Linked DNA regions of Halopiger aswanensis. Each later gene encodes a partner of the first gene's protein in a complex. Links are inferred from orthologs where the notes say so. Each region holds a gene or a part of one and is shown on either strand. Other genes may lie near its edges. The genes, in order: ATJ93_RS14715 and rpl12p.

Region 1 (10,333 bases):
ATCGCGCTGGGCAACAGCGTCGTCTTGAAGCCAGACGAACATACTCCGCTGACGGGCGGGCTCGTGCTCGCGAAGGTCTTCGAGGAAGCCGGGCTGCCCGAGGGCGTGCTGAACGTCGTCCCCGGTTACGGCCACGAGATCGGCGACCACTTCTCGGGACACGAGGTGCCGTCGGTGATGTCCTTTACCGGCTCCTCCGAAGTCGGCCGCGGCGTCGGCCAGCGCGCCGTCGGCTCGTACACGGAACCCGCGCTCGAACTCGGCGGGAACAACGCCCACATCGTGCTCGAGGACGCCGACCTGGAGCGCGCGATCGACGCCGGCGCGTTCGGCTCGTTCACCCACCAGGGTCAGGAGTGCATCTCGATCAACCGCCACCTGGTCCACGAATCGCTGTACGACGAGTACGTGGCGGGGCTGGCCGACCGCGCCGAGCAGCTCCCCATCGGCGACCCGCTCGCGGAGGGGGCGCTCGTCGGCCCGGTCATCAACGAGAGTCAGCGCGACAAGATCGTCGGGTTCGTCGAGGAGTCGATCGACCGCGGCGCGACGGTCGAAGCCGGCGGGGGTCACGACGGCCTGTTCGTCGAGCCCACGGTGCTCTCGGGCGTGACCAACGACATGCCGGCGGCGTGTAACGAGCACTTCGGGCCGGTCGCGCCGGTCATCCCCTTCGAGACCGACGACGAAGCGGTTCGGCTCGCCAACGACACCGAGTACGGCCTGTCGGGATCGGTGCACTCGACGGACGTGGCTCGAGCGCGCGACGTGGCCGACGCGATGGAGACGGGGATGGTTCACATCAACGATCAGCCGCTGAACGACGAACCGCACGTCGCCTTCGGCGGCGTCGGCGCGTCGGGGATGGGACGGTACAACGACGAGTGGATCTTAGAGACCTTGACGACGGTGAAGTGGATTTCGGTCCAGCGCGAGCCCCGCGAGTACCCGTACTGACGGACGCGACGGCTCCGCGTCGTCCGAACTGTTCGAGTCGTTCGATAGGCCGTAACGAACGGACCGCTCCGATCAGATCCAGTCGACGCGATACTCGCAGCGGGCGTCGCCGTCCGAGCGACAGTGGTCGCCGACCTCCTCGACCTTGACGGGATTGTCGGCGAACTTCCTGGCGACGCCCTTGATGAGGCCCTTATCGAACTCGCAGGGGTAGGGGTTCTCGCAGACCATCCGCCCCTCGTTCGGCCCCTCCTGGTGGAACTCGTACGAGCCGAGGTCGCCGCCGCGGTGGTTCTGGTGGTACGCTCGATCGATCGCATGCAACGCGTCGTCGACCTCGGACAGCTCCGGGGGAAACTTGACGTGCTCGGGGACGTTCTGGCCCATATTCCGCATTCTGACGCCGCCGTACTCGTCGCGCATATCGTACAGCATGGCCAGCGGAATCTCTAGCGGGTACCACTCCTCGGGATCGATGTCCTCGAGCCCGTATTTCGCGAGCTTGTTCGAGACCTCTTTCCCCACGAACGACGAGATGGAGTCACCCGCGGCGACGTACGACTGGGGGCTTCGACCGATTACTTCCGATCCCTCGAGCGATCCCTCGAACCCGGTTCGATCGTCGACCGCCGGCGGTTCGTCCGATTCGGCCCCTTCGTCCGCGAGCCCGAGGAGCCGTCCGAGCCACGAGGTAGTGACAAGTACCGTATTAATCGTCGCCATGACGGGTACAGAATGCAACTCATTTAACTAAAACGGCTAGTTAATTATACGATCTGATACCGCCGATTCGAACCGCCGTTTCGCGGTCGGACGGCGAGGTGAGAGCGCTCGAGGACGGAGACGGATCGGAATCGGCACTTGTCACTGGCGCAGAAGGACGGAGGGAAAACCGTAGCGGACCGCCCGAGAGCTGTTATCCGGAGCCGAAACGCGCTCAGATTCCTTCGTCGACCCCGATCGAGCGCTCTCGAGGCGTAACGCCGATTCGAAACGGGCCGTTTAAGTGCCTTCGTCGGATAGCGACGGGTACTATGGCAAACGGCAAGTACGCCGCGCGCAAGCTCAAGAAGGACCGCCAGGAGCAGCGGTGGTCCGACTCGGACTACGCGCGCCGCGCCCGTGGACTTCGCGAGAAGTCCGACCCCCTCGAGGGAGCGCCCCAGGGTCGAGGCATCGTTCTGGAGAAGGTCGGCATCGAGGCCAAGCAGCCCAACTCGGCGATCCGAAAGTGCGTTCGAGTGCAGCTGATCAAGAACGGGAAGCAGGTCACCGCGTTCTGCCCCGGTGACGGCGCCATCTCGTTCATCGACGAACACGACGAAGTCACCATCGCCGGGATCGGTGGCGCAAAGGGTCGCGCGATGGGTGACCTCTCCGGTGTCAACTACAAGGTTGACAAGGTCAACGGCGTCGCACTGAAGGAACTCGTTCGCGGTAACGCGGAGAAACCGGTGCGCTAACCATGGCTGTCGAAGACCAACCCGATCCGGACGCCCCTGCGGGCGGCGCAGACGTGTCGGCGAAGCTGTTCGGTGAGTGGGAACTCGGCGAAATCGAGTACGCCGACCCCTCGACCGAGCGCTACATCACGGTGACCCCGGTCGCACACACCGCCGGTCGCCACGCCAGCAAGCAGTTCAAGAAGTCCCAGATCTCCATCGTCGAGCGGTTCATCAACCGTCTCATGCAGACCGAGGAGAACACGGGCAAGAAGCAGAAGACGCTCAACTACGTCCGCGAGGCGTTCGACATCATCCACGAGCGCACCGAGGAGAACCCGATTCAGGTGCTGGTCACCGCCGTCGAGAACGCGGCTCCGCGCGAGGAGACCGTCCGCCTGAAGTACGGCGGCATCTCGGTCCCGAAGGCCGTCGACGTCGCCCCCCAGCGACGCGTCGACCAGGCCCTGAAGTTCCTCGCCGAAGGCGTCTACAACGACTCGTTCAAGACGGCGACGCCCGTCGAGGAGGCCATCGCCAGCCAGCTCATCGGCGCGGCCAACTACGACGTCCAGACCTACGCGGTCAGCCAGAAGGAAGAGAAAGAGCGCGTCGCGGCGGCTGCACGCTAACCGCCCTATAGCGGTTCTCTATTCGTTTCTCGGCATCGATTTCGTTCGCAGTGGCGACGCCGGCGTCGATTTCGTCTTCTGTTGGTGTGCGAGGCGGCAGGTCACTCGAGAAAACGGAACTCGAGTCCGTATCCGTTCTGTCCCCGTCCCGTCCGGCGTCGCTTAGTCGGCAGCCATTCCGCCGTTACCGCCGCCGTCGACGTACGACCGCGTCGCGTCGACGAGCACCTGCCGGTAGGAACTCGAGTCGGGTTCGCGGGCGAGTTCCCGGAAGCGGCGCTTGAACCCCTCGAAGTCGACCTCGGGAGCGTCGAGCGCGGCCGCGTGCGCGAGGTCGTACAGCCGGTGGTCGTCGTCGATGAGGCCGTGGCGCTCGCCGAGCGCGAGCGCGAAGGCCGCGTTGACCGCCGTGATCTCGGGATCCGCGCTGGCGGACAGTCGTTGGAGTCCCGGCCGAAGCGGCGTGTCGGGCCGGTCCGCGACGGCGGCGGCCAGGCTCGACTCGAGGTACGAGAGGAGTTTCTCGCCGGGGCCGACGGCGAGCGTGATGTCGTCGGCGTAGATGTCTTTCATGTGGTTGGCGATCTGATAGCAGTGCGAGAGCTTGCGCCGTTCGACGCTCTTGCCGGCCAGCGCGAGGTAGAGCACTTCCTCGGTGGACTGGGTGTGGGAGGGGTGGTCCTCCTCGTGGCGAGCCATGTGGGCGAACTCGTGGAGGGCGAGTTCGCGCGCCATCGCGCTCGAGGCGGCCTGCCGGGAGATGTTCAGGACGTGGCGATCGTCGTAGTGGCCGGCCCAGGTCCGCTCGTCGGGATCGTCGCGGAGTCGGACGTGGACCGGGAGGGTGAGGTCGTGTTCCGTCTCGAAGAGGTCGCGGGCACTGAGAAAGGGTGCGGTCGGACCGGATCCCTGTACTCGTATATCCATGCGTACCGATACCAAGGGCTGTTGCTGTATGTCTCTTACGCCCGGTCTCGCTGACGGCGACCGACCGTGCCTCGGGGGCAGAGGGCCCCTCGCGGCCGGGCAATCGTTGCGTGGTATTCACTCACGCAAACTGGATATTCACGCCGGCCGGCCGGGAAACGCGGCGGATTCCGGCGCCGACGAAACACTACCCTTTTGACCCCGCTGGCGGTAATGGGGGGTATATGGGCCGACGCAAGAAGATCGTCCAAGAGTGTGAACGGCTGATGGACGAACCGGAGAACATCCGGAACATCGCCATCGCCGCTCACGTCGACCACGGAAAAACGACCCTTTCGGACAACCTGCTGGCTGGTGCCGGCATGATCTCCGACGAGACCGCCGGCGAGCAGCTGGCGATGGACACGGAGGAGGACGAGCAGGAACGTGGGATTACCATCGACGCAGCAAACGTGTCGATGACCCACGAGTACGAGGGCGAGAACCACCTCATCAACCTCATCGACACGCCGGGCCACGTCGACTTCGGTGGCGACGTGACCCGTGCGATGCGCGCCGTCGACGGTGCGCTGGTCGTCGTCGACGCCGTCGAGGGCGCGATGCCCCAGACCGAGACCGTCCTCCGACAGGCGCTGCGCGAGGGCGTCAAGCCGACCCTGTTCATCAACAAGGTCGACCGCCTGATCTCCGAGCTGCAGGAAGGACCCGAGGAGATGCAGGAGCGACTCCTGTCGGTCATCCGCGACGTCAACGAGCTCATCCGCGGCATGACCGAGGACATGGACGACATCGACGACTGGACCGTCTCCGTCGAGGACGGTACCGTCGGCTTCGGTTCCGCACTGTACAAGTGGGGCGTCTCGATGCCGTCGATGCAGCGCACCGGCATGGACTTCGCCGAGATCATGGAACTCGAGCGCAACGACGAGCGCCAGAAACTCCACGAGAAGACGCCGCTGTCGGACGTCGTGCTCGACATGGTCTGTGAGCACTTCCCGAACCCGGTCGACGCACAGCCCCGCCGTATCCCGCGCATCTGGCGCGGCGACGACGAGACCGAACTCGCGGAGGGCATGCGCCTGGTCGACGAGGACGGCGAGGTCGTCTTCATGGTCACCGACATCTCGATGGACCCCCACGCGGGCGAAATCGCGTCGGGCCGCGTTTTCTCGGGCACCCTCGAGAAAGGTCAGGAGCTGTACGTCTCCGGGACCGCGGGCAAGAACCGCGTCCAGTCCGTCGGGATCTTCATGGGCGGTGAACGCGAGGAAGTCGACGAGGTACCGGCGGGGAACATCGCCGCCCTCACCGGCCTCAAGGACGCCATCGCCGGCTCGACCGTCTCGAGCGTCGAGATGACGCCGTTCGAGTCGATCGAGCACATCTCGGAGCCGGTCATTACGAAGTCCGTCGAGGCCCAGAACATGGACGACCTGCCGAAGCTGATCGAGACGCTGCGCCAGGTCTCCAAGGAGGACCCGACGATCCAGATCAACATCAACGAGGACACCGGCGAGCACCTGATCTCCGGGCAGGGTGAGCTTCACCTCGAGGTCATCACCCAGCGTATCGAGAAGAACCAGGGCATTCCGGTCAACACCGGTGAACCGATCGTCGTCTACCGCGAGCAGCCCCAGGAGGCAAGCGCGGAAGTCGAGGGTATCTCGCCGAACCGCCACAACCGTTTCTACATCTCCATCGAACCGATGAACGACGAACTCGTCGAGACGATCCAGCTCGGCGAGGCGTCGATGGACATGCCCGAGCAGGAACGCCGCGAGGCCCTGCAGGAGGCCGGCATGGACAAGGACACGTCCCAGAACGTCGAGACGATCCACGGGACGAACATCCTCATCGACGACACGAAGGGTATCCAGCACCTGAACGAGACGATGGAACTGGTCGTCGAAGGGCTCGAGGAGGCCCTGGACAACGGTCCGCTCGCGAACGAGCCGGTCCAGGGGACCCTCATCCGCCTGCACGACGCCCGCCTCCACGAGGACACCATCCACCGCGGTCCGGCCCAGGTCATCCCTGCGGTCCGCGAAGCGGTCCACAACGCCCTGATCGACGGCAAGATCAAGATGCTCGAGCCGATGCAGGACGTCCGCATCGACGTGCCCAACGACCACATGGGCGCCGCCTCGGGTGAGATTCAGGGCCGTCGTGGCCGCGTCGACGACATGTACCAGGAGGGTGACCTCATGGTCGTCGAGGGTATCGCGCCCGTCGGCGAGATGATCGGCTTCGCGTCGGACATCCGCTCCGCGACCGAAGGTCGTGCGTCCTGGAACACCGAAAACGCCGGCTTCGAGGTCATGTCCGACTCGCTCCAGCGCGAGAAGATCATGGAGATCCGCGAACGCAAGGGCATGAAGCTCGAACTGCCCGAACACATCGACTACATCTAAGCGGCGTCGCGACTCGCCGTTCGCGGTTTCGGTTTTCGCGTTTCGATTTTTGCCCCGCTCGAGCGTCTCACTGCGTAGCCCGTCGTCCGTCCGTTGCTGCGTTGTAGCGCCACACGACACTACCGAGGACTCGAGAACAGATCCAGACCCGCGGCTCTCGTCGGTTTCCCTGGCGAAAATGGCTGGTGAATCAGGCCAGCCATCGACGATACGTTCACGCGTACGGCAAGCCCCTGGCGACTGGCTTGCAAGTCAACTTATTACACTGTGATTAATAAGTCCATTCGACAGACGAAAGAAAGTACACATAGCGTGTATTTCTCCCCGGAGAGACGGTCGTATTCGGAGTACGGTAATGAATTTCAAACGGTAGTCGAAAGCTGAATTTCAGCGATACGTAACACGGATCGAGGCGCCCGAATCGGGACGAACGAACCAGGTGTCGAGCGATCGGGATCGCGGCGGTACTCGTATCGTCCTCGCTACTCGCGCTCGCCGGCGCCGAGCGCGGCCTCGCCGACCTTCTCGTGGCCCTCGATGAGCTCCTGGCCGCCCATGTACGGTCGGAGCGGTTCGGGGATCGTGACGGTCCCGTCCTCGTTCTGGTAGTACTCGAGGATAGCGACCATCACGCGCGGGATGGCGAGTCCCGACGCGTTCAGGGTGTGGAGGTACTCGGCCGACTCGTGGCGCTCGGGCCGGTAGCGCAGGCCCGAGCGGCGCGCCTGGAAGTCCTCGAAGTTCGAGGCGGTTGAGACCTCGAGCCAGCGGCCGCCCTGTTCGGGCCCGTCTTCCATGTCGTCGGCGGGCGCCCACACCTCGAGGTCGATCTGCTTCGTGGCCTTGAATCCGAGGTCGCCGGTGCAGAGTTCGAGCACGCGATAGGGAAGCTCCAGCCGTCGCAGGACCTCTTCGGCTTCCCGGAGCAGTTCCTCGAGGCGGTCGTAGCTGTTCTCGGGTTCGACGAAGTTGACCAGTTCGACCTTGTTGAACTGGTGGACGCGGACGATACCCCGGGTTTCGGTGCCGTGTTCGCCGGCTTCGCGGCGGAAGTTGGGCGTGTACGCCTGGTGTTTCAGCGGGAGGTCGTCCTGCAGGAGGATGTCGTTGGCGTACATGTTGGTGACCGGCACTTCGGCGGTCGGACAGAGCCAGAGATCCTCCTCGTCGTACTCCTCCTCGTTGCTGCCGCCGAGGCGGTAGGCGTCGTCGGCGAACTTCGGCAGTTGGCCGGTGCCGCGCATCGACGCGCTTTTGATCGGGATCGGCGGGAAGATATCGACGTAGCCCTGTTCGCGGTGGACGTCCAGCATGAACTGGATCAGGGCGTGCTCGAGACGTGCGCCGTCACCCTTGAGGAAGTAGAAGCCGGAGCCGGTGACCTTGGCGGCGCGCTCCTCGTCGATGATGTCCATCTCCTCGCCGAGTTCGTAGTGGGGCGTGACGTCCTCGGGGACGTCGCGCAGGTCGTCGAAGCCCCAGCGCCGATCCTCGACGTTGTGGCGCTCGTCGACCCCCAGCGGCACGCTCTCGTGGGGGACGTTGGGGATCTCGAGCATGCGCTGGTTGAGCTCCTCCCGGATCTCGTCGGCCTCGCTCTCGACGTCCTCGATCTCGGCCTTGAGTTCTCGCGACTCCTGGATGGCCGCCTCGCGCTCTTCCTCCTTGTTCTCGGCGACTAACTTGCCGATCTTCGAGGTGATCTCGTTTCGCTCGTGGCGCAGCTCGTCGCCGCGGGCCTTCAGTTCTCGCCACCGTTCGTCGAGCTCGAGGATCTCGTCGAGGTCGACGTCGGCGCCCCGGTTGTCGAGGGCCTCGCGCACCTCGTCGGGATTCTCGCGTAGGTAGGTCCGGTCGAGCATTGGTATTGCTCGTGGGTTCAGTGCGGCCGTCCAAAACCGTGTCGGAAGGTTTCGATCCGAGAGTCGTACTCCACACGGCCGATCGTGCGCGCTACGCACCAGCGGACCGCCTTCCGTAATTGGAGTATCGAACAGAGCACGACTACTACCGTCGGCTTCAGACGCGCAGTTTCGCATTGCGTGTTGTTGACACAATAGCTGCGAGCCGCTCTCTTTATGTCATACGTATTTGTATTTAAAAAGTATATTTATATCCCATTTGTGACAACACCCGGGTATGAGACGACGCCGCTCGAGGACGCGTCCCGTCTCGATCTCGGGTGAGCGTCGCGGTCGCGAGTCGCGCCGCCTCGAGGTGAGACGGCGTGAGTAACGACGAGGAGGTGTGGCTCCGATACGGGACGACGGCGACGCCGGTCGACGAGCCGGACCGGACGTTCGGGTACGTCAACTCGTCGGAGCGGCGATTCGGAACGTTTCCCACCGAGTTCATCTCGGTCGTCGACGTCGGGCTCTACGAGGAGGAGGGAAAGATCCTCCTCTCCGCGGTCGAGGATCGGCTGTACCGGCGGTTCGCGAACGGATTCGAGGAGACCGAGTTCGCCGACCTCCTCGACGTTCTCCGCGAACGAACGCTGCTTACCGAACCGGAGATGCGCGTCTTCGTGTTGTACGGCTGGTTCGACATGGACGCCGAGCGGGCTGCCGAACCGCTCGGCTGTTCGGCGGCCGATGTCGAGGCCTACGTCGAGGCGATTCGCGACAAGCGAAACCGGGCCGAGGCAACCGCGGCGATTCCGTTCGTTCGGGAGTAGAGGGCTATCGAACCTCGCCTGCGCTGACCGGACGGGTGCCGATCCTCGCTGGGACAATCGGTTGCACGGTTCGTCTCGGGGCGGAGAACGTCGCCACGCGAGCCGTCGGGTGGATTTCCCGGCGGGAAACGCTTTTTTCGGTGGGGAGGCTGGTTCGACGTATGGACCCGCTCGAGGGCGAGACGTCGTCGGCACCGATCGAGTACGAGCCGGTCAACGTCAAGGACGTGCTCGTCGAGATGAAGGACACGGCGGAGCTGCTGATCGATCTCTCCTACTCCGCGGTACTCCACTCGAGCGAGGACATCGCGACGGAGGTGCTTCGTCTAGAGGAGCGGATGGACGTCCTCGAGATGCGCGCGCGGATGGGGTTGATGATGGCGACGCGGAGCCCCGACGACGCCGAGAAGCTCGCGCCCGTCATCGGTATCGTCACCGCGGCCGACGACATCAGCGACGCGGCCGGCGACATTGCGAAGGTCGTCCTCGAGGATATCGGGCTCCCGGAGGCGATGCGGGCGGCCCTGCCCGAGGCCGTCGAAACGCTCGTCCGCGGCGTCGTCGATCCCGACTCGGTCTACGTGGATCGGACGCTCGCGGATATCGACCTCGAGTCGGAGACGGGCGTGCGCGTGATCGCCCTGCGTCGCGGTGACGAGTGGCTGCTGAATCCCGGTCCCGAGACCGCCATCCGGGCGAACGACGTCGCGCTCTTGCGGGGCCCCGAGGTCGCGATCGGCGACGTCTGCGAGACGATGACCGGCGCCGCCTACGAGCGCCCGTCGGCGGACGTCCCCGACATCCCGGACTTAGAGCGGGCCGTCGACACGATCGTCCACATGAAGAACCTCTCGGAGCTGGCGGTCGATCTGGCCTACAGCGCCGTCCTCTTCGACAGCGAGGCGCTGGCCGAGGAGGTTCGCAACCTCGAGGTCGAGGTCGACGCCTTAGAGTCGCGCTTCGAGGCGTGGACGCTGCGGGCGGCCGCGGACGCCTCCGATCCGGTCGCGCTCCGAGGGCTGATTCACCTCGGCAGCGCCACGGAGGTCATCAGCGACGCGGCGATCGATATCAGCGAGGGCGTGCTGCGCGATATCGACGTTCACCCGGTCGTCCAGATGGCGGTCGAGGAGAGCGACGAGATCATCGTGCGCGTCGCGGTCGACGAAGGGAGCGACCTCGACGGGACCGAGATCGCCGCCGGCGTTCCGGACACCGAGTCGACGATGTCGATCATCGCGATCCGCCGTCCCGAGGACGGCTGGCTGCTCGTCGGCGACGCCGACG
Region 2 (10,247 bases), on another replicon or contig:
CTAAGACGAGCGATAGGTGCGCCCGGACCGTCGGATAGACGGCCGTCACACCTCTGGTGATCGGTACCGCGAGCGGCACGGCCGCGAGGACGGCGAGGATACTCCCCAGCGCGGACAGCCGGATCGCTTCGTAGCCGCGGCCCTCGAGAACCATCCGGTGGCCGGGCAGCGCCGTGATCGCCATCTCGGCGTCGGGGACGCCGAGCGCCATCGCGGGGACGGCGTTCAGAAAGGTGTGGACGACGCCGGCCGCGAGCATCGCGCAGCCGACGAACAGCGGCGGGCCCGGCACCGCGGGCGCGACGCCGGCCAGCAGGAGCGCGAAGTTGTTGGCGTGCAGGCCCGGGACGAGGCCGCTACAACCCCCGAGCAGACAGCCGGCGAGGGTCCACGCGAGCAACTGCGCTGTCAGCCGTGGATCGAGGGCCAGATCGATCGGCGCGATTGACGCGGCTGCCGCCGACGCACTAGATGCGGCTATCGCCGCAGCGACTGGCCCAGCCATCGTTCGTGCTGGCCGCCCGTTCGTACTTAAATCCGGGCTCGCGCTCGAGCGGTGTCGACCATATTACTGCCCCGTCCAGAGTCCTTGCTCGAGATCGAGCAGCGCCACGATGACCACGTGGGGCAGCGTCAGCACGGCGATGCCGACTAAATACAGCGCGGCAACGTCGGGGACCGTCGCGGGTGTCCGCGGAACGGCGACCGCCAGTGCAGCGAAGACAGCGAGCGCACCGGCGGTCAGCGGCGCAGCATCGCGTGCGAATCGACCGATCGCGCCTCGAACGTCGCCATTTGCCAGCGCCGCGACCGCCGCGTCGTCGACCAGCAGCGTCCGGAGGATGTGCCGCACCGAATGCCAGCCGGTGAAGTAGAGGCCGATCGCGAGGATCGGCGGCACGACGTCGAAGAAGGCCGCGAGGCCGAGCGTCTCGCTCGCGTCGAGCAGCCAGGGCTCGAGGTCGTCCGTCCGGCGATAGCCGAGTGCGAGCGTGGCGACGACGAGGGTTCCGAAGCCGACGCCGATAGCGTGGCGAACCGCCGGTCGGAACGCGCCCTCGAGCGCGGCCGCCGCACCGGGATCGAACAGGCTGACGAGGGAACCCGCGACGAACCCGTACTGATCGGGGAAGGCGACGAGCGGCACGAGCATCGGCAGGCCGCCGCGGACGACGAGCGCGAGTCCCTTCCGAGCGGGCGTCTCGAGATAGCTGACGCCGGTCAGTTCGCACAGCGCGTAGACGTCGCCCTGGCCCCAGTGGACGAGGGTGAGGAGGATGAACAGCGCGAACGAGACCGCAGGGGCGACGAACCAGAGAGCCGCGTACGCGCCGCCGATCGCGAGATAGCAGCCCCCGACGAGTGCCAGTGCTCGAGGAGTAACGGATTGGCCCCGCGAACGCGGCAGGACAAGGTGGTCGACGGCACCGTGGGGAAGCCCGAGTACGACGACGCTGGCGGCCAGCGGTGCGTACTGATAGACTAGCGGGATCGAGTCAGCGACTACGCTGATTACGAGTCCCAAAATGATTGTGACCAGTCCCGCCACGTGGCTCGCACCCGCCGCCCGTCGACGGGCGTTCACCGCCGTATCCGTCTCCGATGAAGCCCGATTCGCCACGTCAGCGAGCATCGGCTGAGTCAGCGTCGGGGTTCGGTTCCGGCTCCGTCTCTCGGTTCGTCTCCACTCTCTGTACCGGTCGGCTCGAGCGGCGTCCAATCCGCCGGAGATCGTCGACCGAGGGCAGTTCGTCGGCTCGCTCGACGACCCACGCGTAGAGGACGATCCCCTGGACCACGAAGGCGTTCGTCGCGAGGAAAAACAGCGCCTCCTCGAGCGGGAGGCCGGCGAGCGCGTAGCCGGTCGTGTGGGTTTCGGAGATGATCCAGAGCCCCCACTCGAGGGCGAGCCGGTCGGCGAACCAGAGGTAGAGCGTCGGTAGCGCGATCGCGACCCCGACGAACCGTCGGATCGCCCAGAGGTAGGGTGCTCCGAACGCCCACTGCAGCGTGAGGATCGGCCCGGCCCACAGCACCAGGGCACCGAGGTAGTAGGTCTCGGTCGACCCCGAACTCAGCAGCTCCCATCCGAGACCGATGACGGTGAGGCCGGCACAGCAGCCGGCGATACGGTGTCGGCCCGGTAGCTCCAGTTTCAGTCCCAGTTCCACCGACCGCTCGGACCCCGGCGGTCCGAACTGCACCAGCACGAGCGCGGTCAGGATCGGCTGGAGCACGAAAAAGAGGTACTCCTCGAGCGGCGTGTGCCAGAGCGTTCCGCGAACGACGCCCTCGCCGTACCACCACACGCCCTGCGGGATCAGGAGGTTCGTCCACGGCGTGGTGTAGACGACCGCGAGGGCGACGATGATCGCCAGTCCGGTTCCGACTCGACGGCTCCACCGGCGTCGCGCCTGCGACGATTCGGCCCGCCGGTATGCGAGCCAGCCCAGCGCGAGGATCGGCGGGCACAGAAACGCCGCGTGAAACTCGAGGTAGCTCAGCGTCATCGGGTCCCGCGGCGATAGATCAGTAGTTCGGTCATTCGATCGGTCTCACCGTAGCGTGGCGACTGGACCGACGTAAAGAATCGGGCCAACTGGGAAAAACACCCGTCCGACGTCGGCCAGTCGTCAAGGATCGCGCGTTCGTATGCCGGTCCATGCAGACCGTGTTGCTGCGACAACGGTCCCGTCTGTCGCTCGAACGTCTCGGCATCCAGGGGTCGCGGATCGCGCTGCTTGCGCTCGTTCTCGGATTCGGCCTCGGCGCTGTCGCCGGGTGGTCACTTTCGCTCGAGGCGCAACTGCTCGTTTACCTCGTCGGAATGATCGGGCTGAACCTTCCCCACGGCGGGTACGAGCACGTCGTCAACCTCCGCGGGCGCGGCGTTCGGTTCGGCGTCCGGTACGTGGCGCTGTACCTGCTCTGTCTGGCCGCGTTCGTCGCGGCGTTCTTTCTCACGCCGATCGTCGCACTGGGGATCGGCTTTACCGCTGCGATCGCGAAGGCCGGCTACGGCGATCTGCGGGTGCTCGACGCGATAGCGGGGCGCAATCGGCTCGAGGGACGACCACGCCGTACTCGGCGAATTCTGGCCGGTTTCGTCCGCGGCGGCAGCGTGCTGATCGTCCCGCTGCTGGCTCATCCGGGACCGTTCTACGGGACCGCGGCGTACATTGCGAGCGTCGTCGATCCCGGTGCGGCGGTCGTCCTCCGCGAATCGTTGCCGGCCGTCCGATTACTGGTCGGCGCCGTGTTCGGAACGGCGATCGTCGGATACGTCACACTCGGTACCGTCGACGCTATTCGATCGCTCGAGCGCGAGCCCGCCCGTTCGCGGTCGTGGCTCTCCGACGCGGCCGAAACGACGCTCCTGCTGACGTACTTCGTCGTCGTCCCGCCCATCGTCGCGGTCGGACTGTACTTCCCGCTGTGGTACTCGCTGCGACAACTCGCGCGCGAGCGATTGGCGACGCGGCCCGGACCGAACGCTGTCGAGTCCTCGAGACGCGCGACCGCCGGCGCCGTCCTCGCAGTTGGCGCGGCGACCGCGGCGGTCGCGGGGCTCCTCTGGATTCTCGTCCCGAATCCGCTCGGCGGCGGCGAACTCCTGCCGGGACTGGTCGCCTTCTACACGCTCTTCGTCTGCCTCATCGCCCTGCCCCACGTCGCCGTCGGCGAGTGGTTCGATCGCCGCGGCGGGATCTGGTACGTTCGGCAGTCGTGAATCAGATCGCTATCGTCCGATCGTCGGTCCCGCTACGGAGGCGGTGGCGTCGACGCTCGAGCCGCTACTCCTCAGACAACTGTAACCGCAAGCAGGTCACAGCACCGCCGCTCTACGGTCGTGGACGCGCCAAAAAATCGGAAGGTTGTCTAACTCGTCGGAACCGACTTAGCCGAAGAGCTCGCCGAGGCCTTCGCCGCCGGCGCCCTCGTCTTCGTCGTCGTCCTCGTCCTCGTCCGTCGTGTCCGGGACGTCGCTGGTTTCTTCGGCTTCTTCTTCCTCGGCACCGCCTTCGGCGCCGCCCGCAGCGGCACCGCCCGCGGCGGCTCCGCCGGCGGGGACGGCAGCGGCTTCCTCGACCGCTTCGTCGATGTCGACGTCCTCGAGTGCGGCGACGAGCGCCTTGACACGGGACTCTTCGACGTCGACGCCAGCGGCGTCGAGCACGTCGGTGAGGTTGTCTTCGTTGATCTCTTCGCCCGATTCGTTCAGGATGAGTGCAGCGTATACGTATTCCATTGTTGTATCCTCCGTTAGTGGTCGTTAGCCGAACATCTCGCCGAGACCGGCTGCGCCGTCACCGTCGTCTTCGTCATCGTCGGTGTCGGCGTCCTCGGCCTCGGAGTCGTCCTCTTCGTCTGCCGATTCGTCCTCGCCCTCGTCCTCGGCGGCCGCTTCAGCGTCAGCTTCGGCAGCGGGCGCCTCGACGTCCTGCAGTTCCTCGGGCAGGGCTTCCTCGTCGTCGATCTGGGCGGCGAGCGCACGAACCTGTGCGTCGGCCTTGCTGACGAGGTCGGGCATGAGGGCTTCGTCCTCGATCGCGGCCTGCAGGCCGAGGCTCTTGGCCTCGCCCGTGGCCTTGGCGATAAGCGTCGGCGCCGTCGCCGCGGTCGGGTACTCCGCGTTGATCGCGAGGTTCCGTGCGCGAGCGGCGGCCGTCGCGATGTCGCTCTCGTAGGCCTCGACGTCGATGTCGAGGTCCTCCGGGTCGAAGAGCACGCCGTCGGCGATGACGGCGCGCAGGTCGAGCCCGACTTCCTTGGGCTCGATACCCAGTTCGTTGAGGACGTTGGCCAGATCCGCAGAGACTTCCTCGCCGGCCTCGAGGACCGTCGAGTCCTCCATGACCTGGATCGAACCGTCCTCGATGCGCGCGTTCGCGCCGATGCTCTGCAGTTCGCCGACGAACGGACCGGGATCGATCCCGGTGTCACCCTCGGGGATGACGATGTCGTTCGGGGCGACTTCCCCTTCGTTGATCGGAGCGGGCGTCTTGGACGCCTCGAGCTCCTTGTAGAGGGTGAAGGGGTTGTCGTTCGTCGCGATCAGGCCGACGTGGCCCTCGACGTGTTCGACGAGGTCGTCGTAGCCGGCGTCCTCGAGCGCGCGGATCTGCAGGGTATTGCGGCTGACGCGCAGCTCTGCGGTGCCGTACAGATCGCGGCGCATGTCCTGCAGCTGCTTCGAGGGGATACCGGTGAGGCCGACGATGCCGACGCTCTCGTAGTCGGCGAGCAGGTCGGCGAGTTCGTCGACCTCTTCTCGCTTCCACTGGGGAAGGTTCTCGGTTTTGCGTTCAGCCTGTGCGCTCATATTAGGCCACCTCCACGGACGGCCCCATCGTCGTCTTGACGTAGACGGCGTCGATGTTCTGGGGCCCCTTCTCGAGGTCGGCGTGCAGGCGTCGCAGGATGACGTCGATGTTGTCGGCGACGTCCTCGGCATCCATCTCCTCGGAGCCGACGAGCGTGTGGAACGTGCGTCGGTCACCCGAGCGAAGCTGCACGGTGTTCTTGAGCCGGTTGACGGTCTCGACGACGTCCTCGTCGGGCGAGAGCGGGTCCGGCATCTTCCCCCGGGGACCGAGGATGGTACCCAGGTGCCGGGCGATATCTTGCATCATCGCCTCTTCGGCGATGAAGAAGTCCGTCTCGTCGGCCATATCCTTGGCTTCGTCGTCGTCAAGGTCGGCCACGTCGTCCTCCGAAAGGACCTCGTCCGCGACCTCCTCGGCGCGGACGGCGGTTTCTCCTTCGGCGATGACGACGATTCGCGTCTCCTGTCCGGTTCCGGACGGGAGCACGACGGACTCGTCAACACGGTTCGACGGTTCGTTCAGGTCAAGGTCGCGCAGGTTGATCGCGAGGTCCACCGTCTCGGTAAAGTTCCGGTCCGGCGACTCCTCGAGTGCGCGAGCCACTGCGGTTTCAATATCCGAATCTGCCATCGTTCACCTCCGTAGTACGCAGGGTTGCTCCTACGGGTCAGTGAAACAGGCTAGGCCTGTCTCTGTTGAAGCAAATGCCATGTCGAACTTAAACCCGTCGAACTGCGATCCTCGCGGGTCCGTCTAACCGGTAGCGTGCGGCGCTGTCACATCCGATACGCCACCGCTCGATCTCACAGCGGTCGGCGCGAGCTCCGCCATCACGTCCGGAAGCGTGAACGCCCAGCTACAACGACCTCCACCAACCAAAGGTAATATTAGACTGAACCATAGTTGTAGACGTATGTGGCCAGAAAGTATATACACGGTTGGCGGCGCCGGAACGGCGACGACCGGCCCGCTCGCGTTCCTGGGTGCCGAGTGGATCGAGGTCTATCGATCGCTCGCGCTCCCCGTGCGTGCGGGCGGACAATTCCTTACGGCAGCCCTGCTCGCACTGCTCGTGCTCGGACTCGTGCAGGGATACGGCTCCCGATCGGTCCAGACTGCCCGCCGGAGCCCGGTCATTTCGATCTGTATCGGGCTGCCGACCGCGCTCGTCGTCGCCTCCCTCGCGGGAACCGGCTACCTCATCTCCGGTGAGAGCGTCGGCGTCTTCTTCGGCATCCCGCTGGTTGTCCTCGGGCTCGCGACGCTGCCGCCGCTTTCGGCCGTCGGACTCGTCGCGATCGGTCAATCGATCGCAGCGCGGGTTGGCGACGACCGGCTGTGTACCGGCGTCCTCGTCGGCAGTCTCCTCGCCGGGGCAGCCGGGGGCGCACTCGAGGCGACGGTCGCCCTAACCGTACTCGCTGCTGCGCTCGGGGTCGGCGCCGGGGCGCGCACCCTGTTCGCCGCCCGCGGGTCGACGCGACCCGACGAGCGAACCGTCCCGCCCGCAAACAAGATCTGAGCCGCGTTCTGGCCGCTGCGTTCTCGATCGTTCGATTTCGACGCTGCCGGATTCTCGCCGTTCGGCTCGAGGCGTCGGCCGTCGATACAACCACCGTCAGCCAGTCCCTCAATCGACGGACGCTGCAAAAGTCGTCTGACGCCCGTCTGACGCGGTCCATCCGTTACACTCGCGAGGTAGGTGTCCGGGCCGGCCGAGCCGGCGGCTTTCGGGGCGTCGCTATCGCACGGCACGGTCGGAACGGCAGAAAACGAGCCCGTCGGGCGGTTTCCGAACCGGACCAGAACCGTTATTCGGCGAGAACGTCGTCGTACTCGCCGTCGTCGACTCGCTGCTTGAACTCGCGAGCGTCGTTGCCCTCGATGGTCACGCCCATCGAGGCGCAGGTGCCGACGACTTCCTTCGCCGCGTTTTTCGTGTCGTAGGCGAGCAGGTCGGGGTGTTTCTGCTCGGCGATCTGCTTGACCTGATCGACGGACAGGTCGGCGACGAAGTCCTCCTGGGGTTCGCCGCTGCCGGTCTCGAAGCCGGCTTCGTCCTTGATCAGTTCCGCCGTCGGCGGGACACCGACGTCGATCGAGAACGAGCCGTCGTCCTCGTAGTCGACGGTGACGGGAACTTCCGTGCCGTCGAACGCTTCGGTTTGGTCGTTGATCTCCTGGACGACCGCCTGTACGTCGACGGGCGTCGGTCCGAGCTCGGGACCGAGCGGCGGGCCGGGATCGGCCTGGCCACCCGGAACGAGCACTTCGATGGTTCCAGCCATACCTGTCACAACCCGTGCGCGAGTTTTAAGGGTTGCTTTTTCGGGCAGTCGTCGCCTGTGATAGGCTCACGTACACCGATCACCGATCAGGACAACGCGTGCTGTGGCCCTCGAGCGCACTACGGCCAGTACGCCGTTAGTCGCGCCCGTCGACGCTCTCTGCCCGCCACTCCGCGAACGACTCGAGCACAGCAGCTTCGTCGAACCGTTCGATACACGGCACGTCGTAGGGATGCAGTTCGCGGACGCGATCGACGAGGTCGTCGTACGCCTCGTCGGTGGTCTTCGCGAGCAGGACGACCTCGTCGTCGTGATGGATTTCGCCCTCCCAGCGGTACGTCGAGGTGGTCGACAGTCGGTTGACGCAGGCGGCCAGCCGCTCGTCGACCAACCGTTCGGCGAGGTCGTCGGCGTGATCCGGCGGCGCCGTGATGTAGACCGTCGGCATTATCGTCGGCTACGTCGGGGTCGCTCAAAAAGGATCCTTCGTCGCTTCGTCGTTTGATGGCGTTGCCTCGAGACCGCAAATCGAACGAGACGAGACGTCAGGCGTTGTCGACGACTGGATTAAACGCGCCGTTGATGTCCCACTCGTGGAGACAGTGGGGATTGCCGACTTGCTTTTCGCCGTCGTCGGTGTCGATCTGCCATGCCTCGAGTTCCTCGTCCCAGTACTCAGCGCGCTCGCACCGCTCGCATACGCGAGCCGTCGGCGCTCGGACCTGTGCACTCATTAGGGGACCGTGAGAACTGCACGCATATAACGCTACTCTTGTGCGGCAATCGCTGCCGCTGGTCGCTGACATGAAGCCCAAAGAACTGGGCCGTGGTCCCTCTACCAGTTGACTGATGAGGAATCCGCCCGCCTCAGTACACGGCGTCCGTGATCTCTTCGCGCAGGTCCTCGAACTGCTCGAGGTACTCGCGGCGCTCCGCTCGCAGGTCGGCGGCCGCGGCCTCGTAGTCGTCGACGTGGTCCGGGACGTAGTACTCCTCGACCTCGAGTCCGGGTACGGCGTCGGGAATCGTCAGCCCGGTGCGCTCGTCGTCGGTCCACTCGATCGTGCCGCGGGCGGCTTCGGTCAGGATCGTCACCGATTCCTCGACGCCGATATCTTTGGATTCGTCGCCGAGATAGCCCGTGTTGATGATGTAGCACTCGGCGTCTAACTCGTCGATGAGGTCCTGGAAGCTGTTGCCTTCCTCGCCTTCGGAGCCGATAATAAACGGATTCGTCCCGACGACGCGAATCGATTCCCCTGCGCGTGAGGGGTCGCCGGCGCTGGTCTCGATCGACTCGCCGAGCATGAAGGCGACGGCGGCCTCCCGGTCGTCTAACTTCGCAACCGGCGGCATCAGCGGGTTTCGGGTGATGAAAAAGACCTGATCGAGTCGCTCGAGGTCGATCTCCTCGTCGGCGCTCTCGAGTCGATCGCGCCGGACGATCGCCCGGGCGTTGGACGTGTACCGATCCTCGTCGAAGTGGACGGTGCCGTCGTCGTCGACGGCGACGTTCTCGAGGACCGCAGACTCGTGGGTTGCAGCCGCGTAGAGTTCGGGTTGTTCGTCCGGATCGAGGCCGATGGTCTTGATGAACAGTCCCTCGCCCTCGCTGCCGGCGACCGTCCCGTCCGGGAGGAGTCCACAGACGTCGTCCTGCAACATTGTGGCGTCCTCGGGGTCCTCGAGCCAGCAGCCGTGGGAGGTCAGCGTCGACTTCCCGGTCGCGGAGAGGCCCATGAAGACCTGCCCGACGGTCCGGAGGTCGCCGTCGGCGTCGCGGACCCGGACGCGCTTGCTCCCGGCGTGGAGGCCGAGCCCACCCTGCTGCTTGATCCGGTACATGAACAGCCGGAGGAAAGACTTCTTAGCCTCGCCGATGTAGTCCGTGCCGAGGACGGCGGTCACGCCTTCGTCGGGGAGCACGCGGATCGCGGTCTCGTCGTAGTCCGGATCCTGCACGGTGTAGAGGTCCGGCTCGCGCCCGTCGGCGGGCTCGAAGAGGTTCGCCCACGCGAGCGCGATGCGGGCGTGATCGACCGGGACGAACAGCCGGCAGCAGAAGGTCGCGTCGGGGTGGCGGCCCATCAGCCGATCGACGCAGACCATCTCGCGGTCGCCCGCGCGGGCGACCGCGGCCGAGAGCAGGTCGCGATCGCGGTCGGTAAACTCGTGGTCGACGGCGTTTTTCGTCAGGTCGGCGCTTCGGGACCGGACCTCGCTGACGTAGGACGGCGAGCCGAACTCGGTCGTCGTCTCCGCGTGGGCGGCGAGGTCGCGCAGTTCCTCGAGGGAGGGGTTGTAGCGGACGTTTTGCGCAGTCGCCGGATCGGGGAGCTGTGTCGCCAGTGGACGGGGTTCCGTCCCGGTTTCGGACATATACCTACCACCCACTCACCTCGACATATAAATATACATATTCTGAACGCTGTGTGTCATAACTTACCCTGGTTCGATACCAGATATTCGGTACATACCTTCTACCATCTATCAATCCGGTCTGGTTACTCGAAGACTAATTGTCGGTATTAAGGTAGGTATGGATTTGTACTCGAGAAAGAAATAATATTCACTGCTCGATCGTGATAGCGTGTTGAGCAATGGTTCGGTCGTATCGGGACCGCGCTCACCG

What was found.
Region 2: the proteins of ATJ93_RS14715 (region 1) and rpl12p are in contact, whole or in part, in a crystal structure (PDB 5H7L), measured with the Pyrococcus horikoshii proteins. The link is inferred for Halopiger aswanensis from one-to-one orthologs. Residues at the interface, in WP_048053510.1 of Pyrococcus horikoshii: Pro161, Met164, Met165, Phe168, Ser169, Ile172, Val195, Glu196, Phe202, Leu211, Ser212, Val213, Met216, Lys222, Phe223, Asn224; in WP_010886059.1 of Pyrococcus horikoshii: Leu100, Ala101, Gly102, Leu103, Ser104, Ala105, Leu106, Phe107, Gly108.

Annotation. Positions count from the first base shown.
Region 1 is NZ_RAPO01000003.1:145,361-155,693, reverse strand. What follows is about bases 3,787-6,775. They hold ATJ93_RS14715 (elongation factor EF-2), read left to right. Parts: upstream 3,787-4,182; coding sequence 4,183-6,369; downstream 6,370-6,775. Other genes in these bases: ATJ93_RS14720 (DUF5781 family protein), read right to left, coding at 3,787-3,958. Also shown: ATJ93_RS14740 (aldehyde dehydrogenase family protein), read left to right, coding at 1-957; ATJ93_RS14735 (4-vinyl reductase), read right to left, coding at 1,030-1,680; ATJ93_RS14730 (30S ribosomal protein S12), read left to right, coding at 1,992-2,420; ATJ93_RS14725 (30S ribosomal protein S7), read left to right, coding at 2,423-3,031; more of ATJ93_RS14720, read right to left, coding at 3,194-3,786; serS (serine--tRNA ligase), read right to left, coding at 6,852-8,231; ATJ93_RS14705 (hypothetical protein), read left to right, coding at 8,597-9,046; ATJ93_RS14700 (potassium channel family protein), read left to right, coding at 9,208-10,333. UniProt on the Methanocaldococcus jannaschii protein: Catalyzes the GTP-dependent ribosomal translocation step during translation elongation.
Region 2 is NZ_RAPO01000001.1:144,873-155,119, forward strand. Bases 2,575-5,477 are described here. They hold rpl12p (50S ribosomal protein P1), read right to left. Parts: upstream 4,250-5,477; coding sequence 3,899-4,249; downstream 2,575-3,898. Other genes in these bases: ATJ93_RS00720 (Brp/Blh family beta-carotene 15,15'-dioxygenase), read left to right, coding at 2,663-3,730; ATJ93_RS00730 (50S ribosomal protein L10), read right to left, coding at 4,274-5,323; ATJ93_RS00735 (50S ribosomal protein L1), read right to left, coding at 5,325-5,477. Also shown: ATJ93_RS00705 (tripartite tricarboxylate transporter permease), read right to left, coding at 1-505; ATJ93_RS00710 (Brp/Blh family beta-carotene 15,15'-dioxygenase), read right to left, coding at 569-1,633; ATJ93_RS00715 (lycopene cyclase domain-containing protein), read right to left, coding at 1,623-2,510; more of ATJ93_RS00735, read right to left, coding at 5,478-5,957; ATJ93_RS00740 (hypothetical protein), read left to right, coding at 6,241-6,849; ATJ93_RS00745 (50S ribosomal protein L11), read right to left, coding at 7,139-7,615; divalent-cation tolerance protein CutA, read right to left, coding at 7,752-8,063; ATJ93_RS00755 (HEWD family protein), read right to left, coding at 8,161-8,349; ATJ93_RS00760 (phosphoenolpyruvate carboxykinase (ATP)), read right to left, coding at 8,483-9,994; ATJ93_RS00765 (MFS transporter), read right to left, coding at 10,242-10,247. UniProt on the Methanocaldococcus jannaschii protein: Forms part of the ribosomal stalk, playing a central role in the interaction of the ribosome with GTP-bound translation factors.